DNA from 3 places in the Streptomyces sp. NPDC051567 genome. Region 1 is predicted to be linked to each of the others. Evidence: riboswitches for the same ligand, from Rfam matches in the RefSeq annotation. Region 1 holds a riboswitch; each other region holds the start of a gene.

What was found. A riboswitch is a leader RNA that binds a small molecule or an ion and turns the genes downstream of it on or off. The one in region 1 is predicted to bind cyclic di-AMP.
Region 2: it holds a riboswitch for cyclic di-AMP, as region 1 does, so the genes downstream of both, ACIA5F_RS15780 (peptidoglycan DD-metalloendopeptidase family protein) here and ACIA5F_RS25045 (transglycosylase family protein) in region 1, are expected to answer to the same signal.
Region 3: it holds a riboswitch for cyclic di-AMP, as region 1 does, so the genes downstream of both, ACIA5F_RS20860 (M23 family metallopeptidase) here and ACIA5F_RS25045 (transglycosylase family protein) in region 1, are expected to answer to the same signal.

The regions. Positions count from the first base shown of each region.
Region 1 covers NZ_JBITDK010000028.1:7,414-12,902, forward strand. Annotated here, with positions in the region: gene ACIA5F_RS25035 (septum formation initiator family protein) at 1-89, opposite strand, end outside; gene eno (phosphopyruvate hydratase) at 265-1,551, opposite strand; gene ACIA5F_RS25045 (transglycosylase family protein) at 1,942-2,664, opposite strand; cyclic di-AMP (ydaO/yuaA leader) riboswitch at 2,668-2,837, opposite strand; gene ACIA5F_RS25050 (transglycosylase family protein) at 3,114-4,145, opposite strand; gene ACIA5F_RS25055 (cytochrome P450) at 4,281-5,489, opposite strand, start outside.
Region 2 covers NZ_JBITDK010000012.1:30,970-36,458, forward strand. Annotated here, with positions in the region: gene ACIA5F_RS15770 (MBL fold metallo-hydrolase) at 1-851, opposite strand, end outside; gene ACIA5F_RS15775 (SGNH/GDSL hydrolase family protein) at 1,040-1,825, opposite strand; gene ACIA5F_RS15780 (peptidoglycan DD-metalloendopeptidase family protein) at 1,954-3,027, opposite strand; cyclic di-AMP (ydaO/yuaA leader) riboswitch at 3,032-3,205, opposite strand; gene ACIA5F_RS15785 (tyrosine-protein phosphatase) at 3,521-4,345, shown strand; gene ACIA5F_RS15790 (aspartate aminotransferase family protein) at 4,375-5,489, opposite strand, start outside.
Region 3 covers NZ_JBITDK010000019.1:33,065-38,553, reverse strand. Annotated here, with positions in the region: gene ACIA5F_RS20875 (DNA topoisomerase (ATP-hydrolyzing) subunit A) at 1-607, opposite strand, end outside; gene ACIA5F_RS20870 (M16 family metallopeptidase) at 818-2,197, shown strand; gene ACIA5F_RS20865 (M16 family metallopeptidase) at 2,194-3,585, shown strand; cyclic di-AMP (ydaO/yuaA leader) riboswitch at 3,789-3,948, shown strand; gene ACIA5F_RS20860 (M23 family metallopeptidase) at 3,961-4,776, shown strand; gene ACIA5F_RS20855 (GntR family transcriptional regulator) at 4,989-5,489, shown strand, end outside.

The DNA.
Region 1 (5,489 bases):
CGGTAGACGTGGGCGGCGGTCCGCTCGCCGAGCTGCCTGAGCCTGGTCGCCGTGGAGAAGGTGGAGAACCGGTCCCGGTTCCCGGCCATTGGTCCCGCCTCCCCTGTGTGCGCGTGCACGCGGTCGTGTGCGTGTGTGCCGTGGACGTGCGTGCCGTGTATGTGCGTGCTGTGTACGTGTTGCGCGCACTACGCAATACGTCCCCGCACACGGTACGGGACCGAGTGCGGGGACGTACGGAGGCGTGGACCGTTGAGGCGCGGTTCAGCCCTTGAAGCGGGGGAAGGCCGAGCGGCCCGCGTACACGGCGGCGTCGTCGAGGATCTCCTCGATGCGCAGCAGCTGGTTGTACTTGGCGACGCGGTCCGAGCGGGCCGGGGCGCCGGTCTTGATCTGGCCGCAGTTCACGGCGACCGCGAGGTCGGCGATGGTGACGTCCTCGGTCTCGCCGGAGCGGTGCGACATCATGCACTTGAAGCCGTTGCGCTGGGCCATCTCGACGGCGTCGAGGGTCTCGGTCAGCGAACCGATCTGGTTCACCTTGACGAGCAGGGCGTTGGCCGAGCCCTCCTCGATGCCACGGGCCAGGCGCTCCGGGTTGGTGACGAAGAGGTCGTCGCCGACGATCTGGACCTTGGAGCCCAGCTTGTCGGTGAGGATCTTCCAGCCCGCCCAGTCGTCCTCGTACAGCGGGTCCTCGATGGAGACCATCGGGTACGCGGAGACGAGCTCCTCGTAGTACTCGGTCATCTCGGCGGCCGAGCGGGACTGGCCCTCGAACTCGTACTTGCCGTCCTTGTAGAACTCGGACGCGGCGACGTCGAGCGCGAGCGCGATGTCCTTGCCCGGGGCGTAACCGGCTTCCTTGACGGCCTCAAGGATGAGGTCCAGGGCGGCACGGTTGGAGTCCAGGTTCGGGGCGAAGCCGCCCTCGTCGCCGAGGCCGGTGGACAGGCCCTTGCGCTTCAGGACGGACTTGAGGGTGTGGTAGACCTCGGCACCCCAGCGCAGCGCCTCGGAGAAGGACTCCGCGCCGATCGGGGCGATCATGAACTCCTGGATGTCCACGTTGGAGTCGGCGTGCGACCCACCGTTGAGGATGTTCATCATCGGAACGGGCAGCAGGTGCGCGTTCGGGCCGCCGAGGTAGCGGAAGAGCGGGAGGTCCGAGGCCTCGGACGCGGCGTGCGCGACGGCGAGGGAGACGCCGAGGATGGCGTTGGCGCCGAGCGAGCCCTTGTTGTCGGTGGCGTCCAGGTCGACCATGGCCTGGTCGATCAGGCGCTGCTCGGTGGCGTCGTAGCCGACGAGCTCCGGGCCGATCTGCTCGATGACGGCGAGGACGGCCTTCTCGACACCCTTGCCCATGTAACGGTTGGGGTCACCGTCACGGAGCTCGACGGCCTCGAAGGCACCGGTGGAGGCGCCGGACGGAACGGCAGCACGGCCGGTGCTGCCATCGTCGAGGCCCACCTCGACCTCGACCGTGGGGTTGCCTCGGGAGTCCAGGATTTCCCGGGCTACGACGACGTCGATGGACGGCACGAGCATCTCCTTCTGGGATGTGACGCGGGGTGTGCGGTGGCGTGTCAGGCCGTGGGATGGCCTTGCCGCCTAGAGCCTAACCGGCTCCGGGCACTCGGTCGGCCGACTGCCCGGGTCCTGGGACGAAAAAGGGCCCGAATACCCCTCTTCCAGGACATAGGGCCCTTGATCCGTCGCCGTGGAACCCGTGCCCGACGGCCGTGCTCGCCGGGCCCGCCGCCGGGTGCGGGGACCGCCGCGAACGCCGCCGCCCGGCGCGTGCGGTGACGCGCCGGGCGGCGGAATTCTGCGGGGCGCGAACACGCCCGGGGCTGCTGCCGGGAGCGGGCGCGCCCGCTCCCGCGGCGGTCACCGCGGGAGGGGGGTGCGCGCCCGCGGCGGCTGCCGCGAGGGGGGTCAGCTGAGCTTGAGCTTCTGGCCCGGGAAGATCAGGTCGGCGTCCGCGACGATGTCCTTGTTCAGCTCGTAGAGCTTCTCCCAGCCGCCGGTGAAGCCGTTGGCCTGGGCGATGGTGCCGAGGGTGTCGCCGGAGCGGACCTCGTACGAGCCGACGCCGGTGCGGGGCGACTCGGTCTTCGGCGCGGTCTTCGGGGTGGCCGGGGCCGGGGTCTTCGCGCCGGCGACCGGGGTGCGCTTGGTCTCCTGCTTGGGCGCGGCCTTCGACTCGGTCTTCTTGGACTCGGTCTTCTTCTGCTCGGTCTTCGGCTTGGCCGGAGCCGGGGTCTGCGCGCCGCCACCGGTGTAGGCGGAGTTGGACAGGCCCACGCCACAGGACGGCCAGGCGCCCTTGCCCTGGCCCTTGAGGACCTTCTCGGCGATGGCTATCTGCTGGGCCTTCGACGCCTGGTGGGCCTGCGCGGCGTAGGTCTTGCCACCGAAGGCGGCCCAGGTGGAGGACGAGAACTGCAGGCCGCCGTAGTAGCCGTTGCGGGTGTTGATGGACCAGTTGCCGCCGGACTCGCACTGCGCGACGCGGTCCCACTCGGAGGCGGTGGCGGCGGTGGCGGTGGTGGCGGTCATCAGGGGGGCCGCGACGGCGACACCGGCGACACCGGCGAGCGTGACGATGCGGGTGGCCTTGGAGGCGCGGCGGTGCTTGCCCTTGCCGGAAAGCAGCATGAAGTTTCTCCTCACCGACGCCTTCGAGGTGAGCTGTCGGGTTCGGGCGGATGAGTTGCCCGGCCGCGCGACTGGCGCGCTGCTTAACCCCAAGCCGGTCCCCACCGTCTCTCGACGGCCGTTCCCGGCGCCTACCTTGGTTCCCCCGCTCCTGCCTTCGGCGCTTGACGCGACGACTGTTACCTCCGGCCGCCGGCAGGATTCGGCGATGCGGTCGAAGGAGCCCACGGTGGTGGGCGATTCAGAAGGTAGACAGGTCTCTCCCCGATGTTCAACGAGCGCCATCGGGGAGAAACAGCCCTTACTTGCGCTCTCCGTGAGGACGTTTGCGCAGGTGAGGGCGGGGTTTCCGGAAGCTCCGGGGCGGGACACACCAGTTGACCGGAAGAGACACATGTCTCACTTACGGAAAACCGACATTCACCCGATTCCGGATGTCCGAAGTGCCGTTATTTACCGTTTAGATCCAGATTTTGGCCGGGCTTGATCAGATCGGCGTTCCCTCCGATGACCTGCTCGTTGGCCGCGTAGAGCTCGTTCCAGCCGCCCTTGAGCCCCCTGGCGTCCGCGATGGCCGTCAGGCTGTCGCCCGCCTTCACCTGGTACGTGGGCCCCGACGCGGCGTCAGGGGCGCCGGGCGCCTCGTCGGCCGCCGGGCCGCGGTGCTTGCCGCTGCCCTCGGCCGGGAGCGTGGCATCGGCCGGGGCGCCGGGGACGGCGGGGACGGACGGGGTGCCCGGGACGGACGGGGTGGTGGGTGTGCCCGGGGTGGCGGGGGCGGTGGGGTCCAGGGAGCCGCCCGGCACCGGCGGTGCGGTCGGGTCCGCGGGCAGGCCCGGGGCGGTGGGGTCCGGGGAGGGGGCCGGGACGCCCGGGAGCGTGGGGGAGGTCGTCGGCGCGTCCGGCTCGGGCATGACGGGCAGTCCGCTGTCCGGCGCGAGGGGACCCTCGGGGACCGGGAACTGGGCGCCCGGGGTCGGGGCCCCGAAGTCCGTGGACGGCGTACCGGAACCGGTGGTGGGCACGGCGTGGTCCGGCCGGGTGGGGCTGGGGGCGACGGGGCCGGAGCCGCCGGGCAGCCCCGGGTCCACGTCCGCCGCGGGGCCCTGGGCGCTGAGCCCTGCCCGCGCCCCGCACTCCTGCCAGACCTGCGGCCCCTGCGCGGCCAGCACCCGTTCGGCGACGGCTATCTGCTGGGAGCGGCTGGCGAGGTCGGGGCGCTCGGCGAAGTCGCGCCCGCCGGCGCCGTGCCACTGCTCCGCGGTGAACTGGAGCCCGCCGTACGCGCCGCTGCCGGAGTTGGAGCTCCAGGTGCCGCCGCTCTCGCATTCGGCGACCTTGTCCCAGGTCGCGGTGGGGGCGGCGGACGCCTGGCCCGCGGCGAGGAGCGGCAGGGCGAGCGCGGAGCCGGTGACCCCGGCGGTGACCATCATCGCGGGGACCTGGCGGGGGCGTCTGTGGCGGCCGTTTCCGGAACGCATGAGTGCACCTTTCGCATAACGGCTGGGTAACGGCAGAACCTAGCGGCCTTCGAACGGTTGTCACAAGTTCCGGCGGGACGCGGGTCCGGCGGACCCGGGCGGCCGGACCCGGGGCGGCCGGGCATCGGGCGGGGGTCAGCGGGTGCCGGGCGTGAAGCGCACCGGGAGCGTGCGCAGGCCCCGCATGATGAGCCCGCCGCGCCGGCGCAGGTCGGCCGGGTCCACGGCCAGTTCCAGGTCGGGAAGGCGTCTGAGCAGGGTCGCGAGGGCGACCTGCCCCTCCAGCCGGGCGAGCGGGGCGCCCACGCAGTAGTGGATGCCGTGCCCGTAGCCGAGGTGCTGGTTGTCGGTGCGCGCGAGGTCGAGGGTGTCCGGGTCGGGGAACCGCGCGGGGTCGCGGTCGGCCGCCGCCAGGACCACCAGGACCGGGTCCCCGGCCGGGATGTCCTGCCCGCCGAGGGTCAGCGGCTCGGTCGCGTACCGCCAGGTGGCGAGCTCCACCGGGCCGTCGTAGCGGAGCAGTTCCTCGACGCCGGTCTCCAGCAGGCCGCTCTCCCCGGCCGCCAGGGAGGCCTGGAGGAGCGCACGCTGATCCGGATTCGAGAAGAGGGAGTATGCCCCGTTTCCTACCAGATTTACGGTAGTTTCGAAGCCCGCGAACAGCAGGATGAAAGCCATCGCCGTGGCCTCGGCCTCCGTCAGGTGGTCGCCGTGGTCGCTCGCCCGGATCAGGTCGGAGATGAGGTCATTGCCCGGATCATCCCGTTTGCGGTGGATGAGTTCCCCGAGGTAGTTCCGCATCCGCTTGACGGAACGGGCCACTCCGCCGCGCGGCCCGCCGCCGTGGCGGATCATCATCCCGGCCCAGTCCCGGAAGTCGTCCTGGTCCTCGCGCGGTACGCCGAGCATCTCGCAGATGGCGTAGATGGGCAGCGGGAAGGCGAACTCGTGGATGAGGTCCGCCTCCCCCTTCTCCACGAACGCGTCGATGAGGTGGTCGGTGAGTTCCTGGACGCGCGGGGCGAACTCGGCGACCCGGCGCGGGGTGAACGCCTTCGACACCAGCCGCCGCAGCCGGGTGTGGTCCGGCGGGTCGATGTTGAGCAGGTGCGTCATCAGCTCCGCCTTGCGCTCCCCCGGGATGCCGGTGCGCCCCTTGGCGTGCGCGGTCCCCTCGTGGTGCGCCGGGTTCTTGCTGAGCCGCTGGTCGGCGAGGGCCTGGCGGGCGTCGGCGTACCGGGTGACCAGCCAGGCCTCGACCCCGCTGGGGAGCTCGGTGCGGTGCACCGGGGCGTGCTCGCGCAGCCAGGCGTACGCCGGGTACGGGTCGGTGGCGAACTCCCG
Region 2 (5,489 bases), on a different contig from region 1:
TCGGGCCAGTACTCCGAATAGGCCCCGATCTGGATCATCGTGGCGTCGAAGGGCCCGTGCGTGGCGCCGATCTCCTTGAAGCCGGGGAAGTAACCGGTGTCCCCGCTGTGGTAGATCCGGTGTTCCTCGCCCGCGACGACCCAGGAGGCCCACAGGGTGTGCTGCTGGTTGCGCAGACCGCGCCCGCAGAAGTGCCGGGCGGGGGTCGCCGTGAGGGAGAGGCCGCCGATCCGGGTGGACTCGTTCCAGTCCAGCTCGCGCAGCCGGGAGGCCGGGACGCCCCAGCGCTCCAGGTGCGCGCCGACGCCCAGCGGGACGGCGAAGACCGTGTCCGTCCCGGCCAGCTCCTTGATCGTGGGGAGGTCCAGGTGGTCGTAGTGGTCGTGCGAGATCACCACGACGTCGACCTTCCCCAGCGAGGCCAGCGGCACCGGCACCGGGTGGAGGCGCTTGGGCCCGGCGAAGGGGAAGGGGGAGCACCGCTCGCCCCAGACCGGGTCGAAGAGCACCCGGCGCCCGTCGATCTCCGCGAGCACGCTGGAGTGGCCCATCCAGGTCAGGCGCAACCCGCTGACCGGCGGCTTCGCCAGCTCGGCGAGGGTGGTCGGGTAGACCGGGACGGGCGCGCCGGGGCTGCGGCGGGCCCGCTGCTCCTTGTGGAAGAAGATCCTGGCGAACTCCTTGCGCGACCCGGAGGGCCTGGCCCGCGCCCCGACCGGGTTCTGGAAGACCCCGTCGGCGAAGTTCGGCGAGCGGCGGATGCGCTCCAGCCGTGCGCCGGACGGGTCCGCGCCGAAGGCTTCGGGCCGCAGCTCGCGCAGCCGTGGACGCAGGGGTCGGGAGCCGGTCAAGGCACCTCCTGGGACGATCGGTCGGGTCGGGATGGCCGTACGGACCACGATCATCCCAACGCGTACCGTCCCCGAACGATTCCGCCCGCGCACCCGTGCACCCGCGCACTCCCCGCAGGCCCCGCCCCGGCGGCCCGCCCCGCGGCCCCGCAGCCCTGCGGCGTCAGGTCAGGTCAGGTCAGGTCAGGTCACAACGGCAGCAGGTCCGGACGCTTCGCCGCGACGTGGTCCCCGGAGGACTCCCCGCGCAGCCGTCTGCCGATCCACGGGACCAGGTGCTCGCGCGCCCAGTGGATGTTGTCCCGGGTCACGTCCACCGATCCGCGCGGCCGCTGCGGCGGCCACGGCTGGTCCGGGTCGGCCGGCACCTCCAGGCCCAGCACCCGCGCGGCGCGCAGCGCGACCCGGGTGTGGCCTTCGGGCGACAGGTGCAGCCGGTCGCCGTCCCAGGCCCGCCGGTCCTGGACGGACTTCAGCGACCAGAGGTCGAGCACCGGGCAGCCGTAGCGGTCGGCGATGGCGCGGACGTGCGCGCTGTACGTCGCCACCTTGCCCCGGAGGTGCCGCAGGACCGGCACGCCCCGGGTGTCGAAGCCGGTGGTGATCATGACCAGGCCGACGGCCCCGGTGAGGTCGGCGACGGCCGCCTCGAACCGCTGCGCCACGTCGTCGGGGTCGCTGCCGGGCCGGATGATGTCGTTGCCGCCCGCGCAGAAGGTCACGAGGTCCGGCGCGAGCGCCCTGGCCCGGGGGACCTGCTCGGCCACGATCTGGTCGAGCAGGCGTCCCCGTACGGCCAGGTTCGCGTACCGGAAGTCGTGCTCGTCGCGCTGATCGGCCAGGAGCACGGCGAGCCGGTCCGCCCAGCCGAGAAACGAATCCCCGGGTCCCGGGTCCCCCACGCCTTCGGTGAAGCTGTCCCCGATCGCCGCGTACGAGCCGATGGTCTTGGGTGTCGTCGTCGTCGCTGCCACGGAACGACATCCTTCACCGCCGTACACGACCTACGCCAACGTAAGCAGGGGTTGACGGACCGTGATCTACACCACGGTGCAGGTGAGGAATACGTACGGGTGGGACCCGGCGCACGGGCGGCGGCGGCTCAGATGTTCGCGCCCTTCGAGCGGAGGTAGCCCAGCGGGTCGATGTCCGAGCCGTAGGACGGGCCCGTGCGGATCTCGAAGTGGAGGTGCGGGCCGGTCGAGTTGCCGGTGGAGCCGGAGAGGCCGATCCGCTGGCCGGTGGTGACGCTCTGGCCGGTCGAGACGGAGAGCACGGAGAGGTGGGCGTACTGGGAGTAGCGGCCGTCCGCGTGCCGGACGACGACCTCGTTGCCGTACGCGCCGCCCCAGCCGGCCGAGACCACGGTGCCCGCGCCGACCGCCTTGACGGTGGTGCCGGAGCTCGCGGTGAAGTCGACTCCCGTGTGGTAACCGGAGGACCACGCGGCGCCCCCGGCCCGGTACGGCGTGGAGACCCGGCCGCCGACCGGGGCGACGAAACCGGAACCCGTGGAGGCGCCCGGCCCGGTGGCGGGACCGGACTCCCCGGCCGTGCCTCCGGTGGAGGTGTCCTCGTCGGCGACCGGAGGCTTGGTGGAGGGCCTGACGGCAGAACCGGAACCCGACCCCGGACGGGCTCCGTGACCAGCGGCGGCGCCGGTACCGGACGCAGAACCGGAACCGGGTTCCGGGCTCTCGGCCGGAGCTGCGGGGGCCGGAACCGGGACAGGAACGGGAGCGGAGGCAGGAGCCGGGACGGGAGCCACGGGCTTCGCCTTGCCGCCGAGCGTCAGCCTCAGGCCCGGGTGGATCAGCGACGGGTCGGCGCCGACGGCCTCGCGGTTGTCCGCGTACAGCCGCTGCCAGCCACCGGTCTGCCCGCGCTCCGCCGCGATCTTGGAGAGGTGGTCCCCCGGCACGACGGTGTACACGGTCGGCGCGGCGGCCGCGGGCGCCACCGGAACCTCCACGGCCCGCCCGGGTACCGCGCCGAGAACCGCGCCGGGGGCGTGCGCCGCGACGGGAGCGGAGGCCGGGGCCGGGGCTCCGGCCGCGTGCGCCCCGGAGGCGCCCGTCAGCGGCAGCGCGAGAGCCGCGCCCCCGGTTCCGGCGTAAGCGAGACCACGCGTTATCGAAAGGGACCTGGGACGGCGGTGCTTACCCTTTGCGGGCATGGCGGATTCCTCTCCGACGCCTGCGAGGTGAGCTGTCGGGTTCGGACGGGAGATGTCCGGCCGTTCATGTGCGGCACATGACCGGCTTCACCCCGAGCCATCCCGGTGCGGAGATCCGGAACAGCGCCTTCCTGGTTCCCCCGCTCCTGCCGCGTACGTGAATAGTCGGATGCGGTTTCCGGGCGGCGGCAGGACGAGGCGGTCCGCCCGGATCGTCGCGAAGGTAATCCAGGCCGACCGCACGGAACAAGCCGCGAATTCCCTGACGGAATCACAGAAAGGAGGGACTGCCGGAATTCCCGTCACCCTCCGTCCATTCCCCACCGCCAACAGCCGCCCCGGGCGGGCTATTCGGATTTCGTGATCAGACACTCACGGTCACCGTATGATCTGGCTCACGGGGAGGCGTCCGATCTCGCCTCCTCATACGGCAACTCGGCGCCAATCAATGCAATTCGGACACCCTGCGACGATGACGATAGGGAGAAGCTCCATGGCCCAGCAGATACCTCCGGCACCGCCGAACCTTCCGACGCCGGAGCCCGATCCGGAGCTGACCGGGGTGCGCAACTTCCGCGACCTGGGAGGTCTGCCGACCACGGACGGGCGCGAGGTCGGGCCGGGGCTCCTCTTCCGCAGCGGGCATCTGGCGCACGCCACGGAAACCGGAACGGCGTTCCTGAGCTCGCTCGGCCTGCACACCGTCTTCGACTTCCGCAACCACACCGACCACGCCGTGGAGGGGCCGGACATCGCGCTGCCCGGCGTACGGAACGTCAACATCCCGCTCTCGGACCCGGCCGACGCGGGCGATTTCTGGAGGACGGTCCACGAGGGCGGCGTCGAACAGCTCCGCCCCCTGCTGGGCGAGGGCAGGGCCGCCGCGCGGATGTCCAACTCGTACCGCACCATGGTCGAGCGCCGCACCGCCGAACACGGCCGGGTGCTGCGCGCCCTCGCCGAGGACAGCGTCCCGGCCCTGATGCACTGCGCCGCGGGCAAGGACCGGGCCGGGCTGTCGGTCGCCGTCACCCTGCTCGCGCTGGGCGTCGAGCGCGGGGCCGTCATGGCGGACTACCTGGAGTCGAACGCCCCGCACCGCCGCTACCGCCTGCGCCGCGGCGGCGAACCGGTCGGGGCCCGCGACCCCGAGGTCAAGGCGTTGCTCGCCCCGCTCTTCGACGCCCGGACCGAGTACCTGGCCGCGGCCTTCGAGGCCGTCGACGGGCGCTGGGGCGGGGTCGGGAACTACCTGGCCGAGGGGCTCGGGCTCACGCCCGGGACCCTCGGCCGGCTCCGGGACCGGCTGCTCCGCTGAGGCGGGCGCGGCAGGCCGCCGCAGGACCGTCAGCGGTTGCCGACGGCCTGCTTCACCAGCGTCCTGCCGAACTCCCACATCAGGGCGGACCCGCCGTGCGCCTCGTCCATGACCTCACGGAAGGCGCCGACGAACCGGTCGATGTCCGCCTCGTCCAGGACCAGCGGCGGGATCAGCTTGATGACTTCCAGGTGGTCGCCGGAGACCTGGGTGAGGATGCGGTGCTTGTGGAGCAGGGGCGCCACGACCATCTGCGCGAACAGGCCCTTGCGGGCCGCCTGCAGCATCGACCAGCGTCCGCGCAGTCCCAGGGAGGACGGTCTGCCGAACTCGATGCCGATCATCAGGCCGCGCCCCCGCACCTCGTGCAGCAGCTCGTACTCGTCCACCAGCGCCGCCAGCCGCCCGCGCAGCAGCTCGCCCTTGGCGCGGGCGCCCGCCACCAGTTCCTCGTCCTCCATGACCGAGAGCACCGCCAGCCCGGCCGCCATCGCCTGCGCGTTGGAACCGAAGCTGGCGGAGTGGACGAGGACCCGGTCCATGGAGGAGTAGACCTTCTTGAAGATCCAGTCCTTGCCCAGGGTCGCGCCGACCGGCACGTAGCCGCCCGACAGCGCCTTGGCCACGCACACCAGGTCCGGCTCCACGCCCGGTTCGTGCTGGTAGGCGTAGAAGTCCCCGGTGCGGCCGAGGCCGGTCTGCACCTCGTCGGCGATCAGCAGCGCCTTGTGCCGGTGGAGCAGTTCCTGCGCGGCGGGCAGGAACCCGGGCGGGGACGCGAGGACGCCCTTTCCCTGGACGGGCTCGACGATCAGGGCGGCCACGTCCCCGCGCCGCAGCTCCCGCTCCAGCGCGGCCAGGTCACCGAGCCCGATCCGGGTGTCGGGCAGCAGCGGCGCGAAGCCGTCCCGGAAGCCGCCCTCCCCGTTGACCGAGAGCGAGCCGGCGGTCAGCCCGTGGAAGGCGTGGTCGCAGTAGAGGACCCTGGGCCGTCCGGTGGCGTACCGGGCGAACTTCAGGGCCGTCTCCACCGCCTCGGTGCCGCTGTTGCCGAAGAAGACCCGGTCCAGGTGCGGGGTGTACGACAGCAGCTTCTCAGCCAGCAGCCCCGGCAGCGGCTGGCAGTCGAAGCGGGTGAGGTCGG
Region 3 (5,489 bases), on a different contig from region 1:
CGATCACCTCGCCCAGGTTGTGCGGCGGCATGTTGGTGGCCATGCCGACCGCGATCCCGGACGCGCCGTTGACCAGCAGGTTCGGGTAGGCGGCGGGGAGCGCGACCGGCTCCTGCTCCTGGCCGTCGTAGTTTCCGGTGAAGTCGACGGTGTCCTCGTCGATCGACTCCGTCATCAGCGAGGCGGCGTCGGCCATCTTGCACTCGGTGTAACGCATCGCGGCCGGCGGGTCGTCGTTGCCGAGCGAACCGAAGTTGCCGTGGCCGTCGACCAGCGGCAGCCGCATCGAGAAGGGCTGGGCCATGCGTACGAGGGCGTCGTAGATCGACGCGTCACCGTGCGGGTGGAGCTTGCCCATGACCTCGCCCACGACACGGGCGCACTTCACGTAGCCGCGGTCGGGGCGCAGGCCCATCTCGTTCATCTGGTAGACGATGCGCCGGTGCACCGGCTTCAGGCCGTCCCGGGCGTCCGGCAGGGCACGGGAGTAGATCACCGAGTACGCGTACTCGAGGAAGGAGCCCTGCATTTCGTCGACGACGTCGATGTCGAGGATCTTCTCCTCGAAATCCTCCGGCGGCGGGGTCTTCGTGCTGCGGCGGGCCATCGCTGCGCGGCTCCTTAACCAAGAAAGGGATGTACGGGTGTCCTGCGGGTGTCCGAAGGGGGTTGACGCGGACCATTGTGGCCCGAGGCTCGGACAACGCCGACTCCGACCCAGGTGTGACCCGGGAACTTCTCCGGCGGCCGACGCGCTTGCATACAGTGGCAGGTCTGACAGAAATCTCTGCATCGCGATCGAAGGGACCACATGCCCATGGGTCACACGGCCACAGCTCAGGCCGGCTCCGGCGGCCTGACAGCGACCGAGCACCGGCTGGCCAACGGCCTGCGCGTGGTGCTCTCCGAGGACCACCTGACCCCGGTCGCCGCGGTCTGCCTCTGGTACGACGTCGGCTCGCGCCATGAAGTCAAGGGGCGCACCGGCCTGGCTCACCTCTTCGAGCACCTGATGTTCCAGGGCTCGGCGAGCGTACCGGGCAACGGGCACTTCGAGCTGGTCCAGGGGGCCGGCGGTTCCCTCAACGGCACCACGAGCTTCGAGCGCACCAACTATTTCGAGACGATGCCGACCCATCAGCTGGAGCTGGCGCTCTGGCTGGAGGCGGACCGGATGGGTTCGCTGCTGACCGCCCTGGACGACGAGTCCATGGAGAACCAGCGCGACGTCGTCAAGAACGAGCGCCGCCAGCGGTACGACAACGTCCCGTACGGCACGGCGTTCGAGAAGCTGACCGCCCTCGCGTACCCCGAGGGCCACCCGTACCACCACACCCCGATCGGCTCCATGGCCGATCTGGACGCCGCCTCCCTCCAGGACGCGCGCGAGTTCTTCCGTACGTACTACGCGCCCAACAACGCGGTGCTGTCGGTCGTCGGCGACATCGACCCCGAGCAGACGCTCGCCTGGGTCGAGAAGTACTTCGCCACCATCCCCGCGCACGACGGCAAGCAGCCGCCGCGCGACGGTGCGCTGCCCGAGACCATCGGCGGCGAGCTCCGCGAGGTGCTGGTCGAGGAGGTCCCGGCGCGGGCGCTGATGGCCGCCTACCGGCTGCCGCACGACGGCACCCGCGAGTGCGACGCCGCCGACGTGGCGCTGACCGTCCTGGGCAGCGGCGAGTCCTCCCGGCTCCACAACCGCCTGGTACGCCGTGACCAGACGGCCGTGGCGGCCGGTTTCGGCATGCTGCGCCTGGCCGGGGCGCCCTCGCTGGGCTGGCTGGACGTCAAGACCTCCGGCGGGGTCGAGGTGCCCGACATCGAGGCGGCCGTGGACGAGGAGCTCGCGCGGTTCGCCGCCGAGGGCCCGACGGCCGAGGAGATGGAGCGCGCCCAGGCGCAGCTGGAGCGCGAGTGGCTGGACCGGCTGAGCACGGTGGCCGGCCGCGCCGACGAACTGTGCCGCTTCGCGGTGCTCTTCGGGGACCCGCAGCTGGCGCTCACCGCCGTGCGGCGCGTCCTCGACATCACCGCCGAGGAGGTGCAGGCCGTGGCCGCGGCCCGGCTGCGCCCGGACAACCGCGCGGTGCTCGTGTACGAGCCGCTGCCGGACACCGGGGCCGACGGGGCCGACGATCACGCCGATCACGCCGATCACGCAGGGAACGACGAGAACGAGGGGGCGGAGCAGTGACCGACACCGCAGCCGTCACGATGACCTTCCACCCGCGCCCGCAGGCGGGCGCACCGCAGCCGTGGGCCTTCCCGGCCCCCGAGCGGGGCACGCTGTCCAACGGCCTGACCCTGCTGCGCTGTCACCGGCCGGGCCAGCAGGTGGTGGCGGTCGAGATCAACCTCGCCGCCCCGCTGGACGCCGAGCCCGAGGGCCTGGACGGGGTGGCGACCCTCATGGCCCGCGCGCTGTTCGAGGGCACCGACAAGCACTCCGCCGAGGAGTTCGCGGCCGAGCTGGAGCGCTGCGGCGCCACGCTCGACGCACACGCCGACCACCCCGGCATCCGGGTCTCCCTGGAGGTCCCGGCCTCCCGCCTGCACAAGGCGCTGGGCCTGCTCGCCGAGGCGCTGCGCGCCCCCGCCTTCGCCGACTCCGAGGTCGACCGGCTGGTGCGCAACCGGCTCGACGAGATCCCGCACGAGCTGGCCAACCCGCAGCGCCGCGCCGCCAAGGAGCTCTCCAAGGAACTCTTCCCGGCCTCCCTGCGGATCTCCCGCCCGCGCCAGGGCACCGAGGAGACGGTGGCCCGCGTCGACTCCGGGGCCGTGCGCGCCTTCTACGAGGCCCACGTGCGCCCCGCCACGGCCACCGCGGTGGTCGTCGGCGACCTGACCGGCATCGACCTGGACGCCGTCCTCGCGGACACCCTGTCCACCTGGACCGGCGACACCGCCGAGCCGCGGCCGGTCCCGCCGATCACGGCGGACGACACCGGCCGGGTGGTCGTCGTCGACCGGCCCGGCGCGGTCCAGACGCAGCTGCTGATCGGCCGGATCGGGGCGGACCGGCACGACCGGGTCTGGGCCCCGCAGGTGCTCGGCACGTACTGCCTGGGCGGCACCCTGACCTCCCGTCTGGACAAGGTGCTGCGCGAGGAGAAGGGGTACACGTACGGCGTGCGCGCCTTCGGCCAGGTGCTGCGCTCCACCGCCGACGGCAAGGGCGCCTCGATGCTCGCCATCAGCGGCTCGGTGGACACCCCCCACACCGGCCCGGCGCTGGAGGACCTCTGGAAGGTGCTGCGCACCCTCGCCCAGGAGGGCCTGACCGACGCCGAGCGGGACGTGGCGGTGCAGAACCTGGTGGGCGTGGCCCCGCTGAAGTTCGAGACGGCGGCCTCCGTCGCGGGCACCCTCGCGGACCAGGTCGAGCAGGAGCTGCCGGACGACTACCAGGCGCAGTTGTACGCGCGGCTGGCCGGGACCGGCACGGTGGAGGCGACGTCGGCGGTCGTGAACGCCTTCCCCGTGGACCGGCTGGTCACGGTCCTGGTGGGCGACGCGGCGCTGATCGAGGAGCCCGTGCGGGCCCTCGGGATCGGTGACGTGACGGTCGTCACCAACTGAACCGGGCGGCCCGGCCGGACGGCCGGGCGGGAGGGCTCCGACGGATTGTCCGCCGGGGCCCTCTTTGCCTGTTTGGTGGGGACGTTGCTCGTATGTGATGTGACGTACGCAACAAAAAGGCTCGCGTGTTTGGCGATCGGCTGATGATCCGCCTAGCGTCAGCCGTGCTGTCCGTCATTTGTGCCCGCCGCACCGGCGGCACCGGGCAGCGATCGCCGAGTCCCCGTCAGGCGCGAGCCTGGGGAGCCGGGGACCCACATCAGTCCCTGGGGTGAATCGGACCGCCTCGCAAGAGGAGGTCCGTAGGAGACCTTCCTGCTCCGAACCCGTCAGCTAACCCGGTAGGCGAGAAGGAAGGAAAGGATCAATCCCTTCATGGCGTTTGGCAGCAGTCGTGTCGCCGGTAAGCACCGTGGTTCCAGCCGTCTGAGCCGCAAGACCGCCGGTTATGCCGGTATAGCCGCCCTCGCCACCACGGGCGTCGTCGGCACTCTTGCCGCTCCGGCCTTCGCCGCGGACACCGACCACAAGATCCAGGACACCGGCCTCAACGCCGTCGTCGTCGCCGAGGACCTCGCGGGCGAGATCGAGAGCCAGGCCGCGTCCCAGCAGTACGCCGCCGAGACGGCCGCCTTCACGGCGCAGGCCGACGCCCTCAGGGCGCAGGCCGAGGCGGACGCGAAGCAGCAGGCCGCCGAGGCCCGGCAGCTCGCCGAGGTCAAGGCCAAGGCCGAGCGCGACGCCAAGGAGCGCGCCGAGCGCGAGGCCGAGCGCAAGCGCGCCAACACCTTCGTCTCCCCGATCGCCGGCTCGTACGTCAGCACCCAGTACGGGGCGGGCGGCAGCATGTGGTCCTCCGGCAGCCACACCGGCATCGACTTCCACGCCGACCTGGGCACCGTGATCCGGGCGGTCGGCGCGGGCGTCGTCGTCGAGTCGGGTGACGGCGGCGCGTACGGCAACAACGTCATCATCAAGCACAACGACGGCACCTACACCCAGTACGGCCACATGTCCCGGCTGAGCGTCTCCGCCGGCCAGCAGGTCTTCGCGGGCCAGCAGATCGGCCTGGCGGGCAACACCGGCAACTCCAGCGGCGTGCACCTGCACTTCGAGGCCCGCACCAGCGCCCAGTACGGCTCGGACATCAACCCGCTCGCGTACCTGCGCTCGCACGGCGTCAACATCTGACCCGCGCCCCCGTTCCACCGACGACCCCGGCTCCCCGAGCCGGGGTCGTCGTGTTCGTGCGCCGTTCCGTATTTCCGGCCGTCGTCTCCGGCCGCTCTCGGAAATGCGGGTGTGTTGCCATAGGGTCGCAGCACACGCGTCAATGGCGGGTGTGCGGCAATTCCGTCACCCGTCAATGGCGGCGGAAGTCGTGAAGAGGCGGAGGTCCGGTCTTGCGTATTCCCGCGCACACGGTATGCACAGCGATCCGCGACGACATCGTCTCCGGGTTCTTCGGTCCGGGCGGCAGGCTGACCGAGGAGGCGCTGGCCCGCCGGTACGGGGTCTCGCGCGTCCCGGTCCGCGAGGCGCTGCGGACGCTGGAGTCCGAGGGGTTCGTCACCACGCGGCGCCACGCGGGCGCCTGTGTGGCCGAGCCGACCGCGCAGGAGGCCGCCGACCTGCTGGAGCTGCGGGCCCTGCTGGAGCCGCTGGCCGCGGCCCGTGCGGCCCGGCGGCGCACCGAGGCCCACCTCAGGGTGTTGCGCGGACTGGTCCGGCTGGGCCGGGAGCGGGCCGGTCAGGGCCAGGTGGAGGACGTACGGGCGCTGGGCGGCTGGTTCCACGAGACGCTGGCCCAGGCGTCCGGCAGCCCGGGGCTGATCGCGCTGCTCACCCAGACGCGCCGCAAGATCGCGTGGATGTACGTGGTGGAGTCCTCCGCGGGGGCGGTG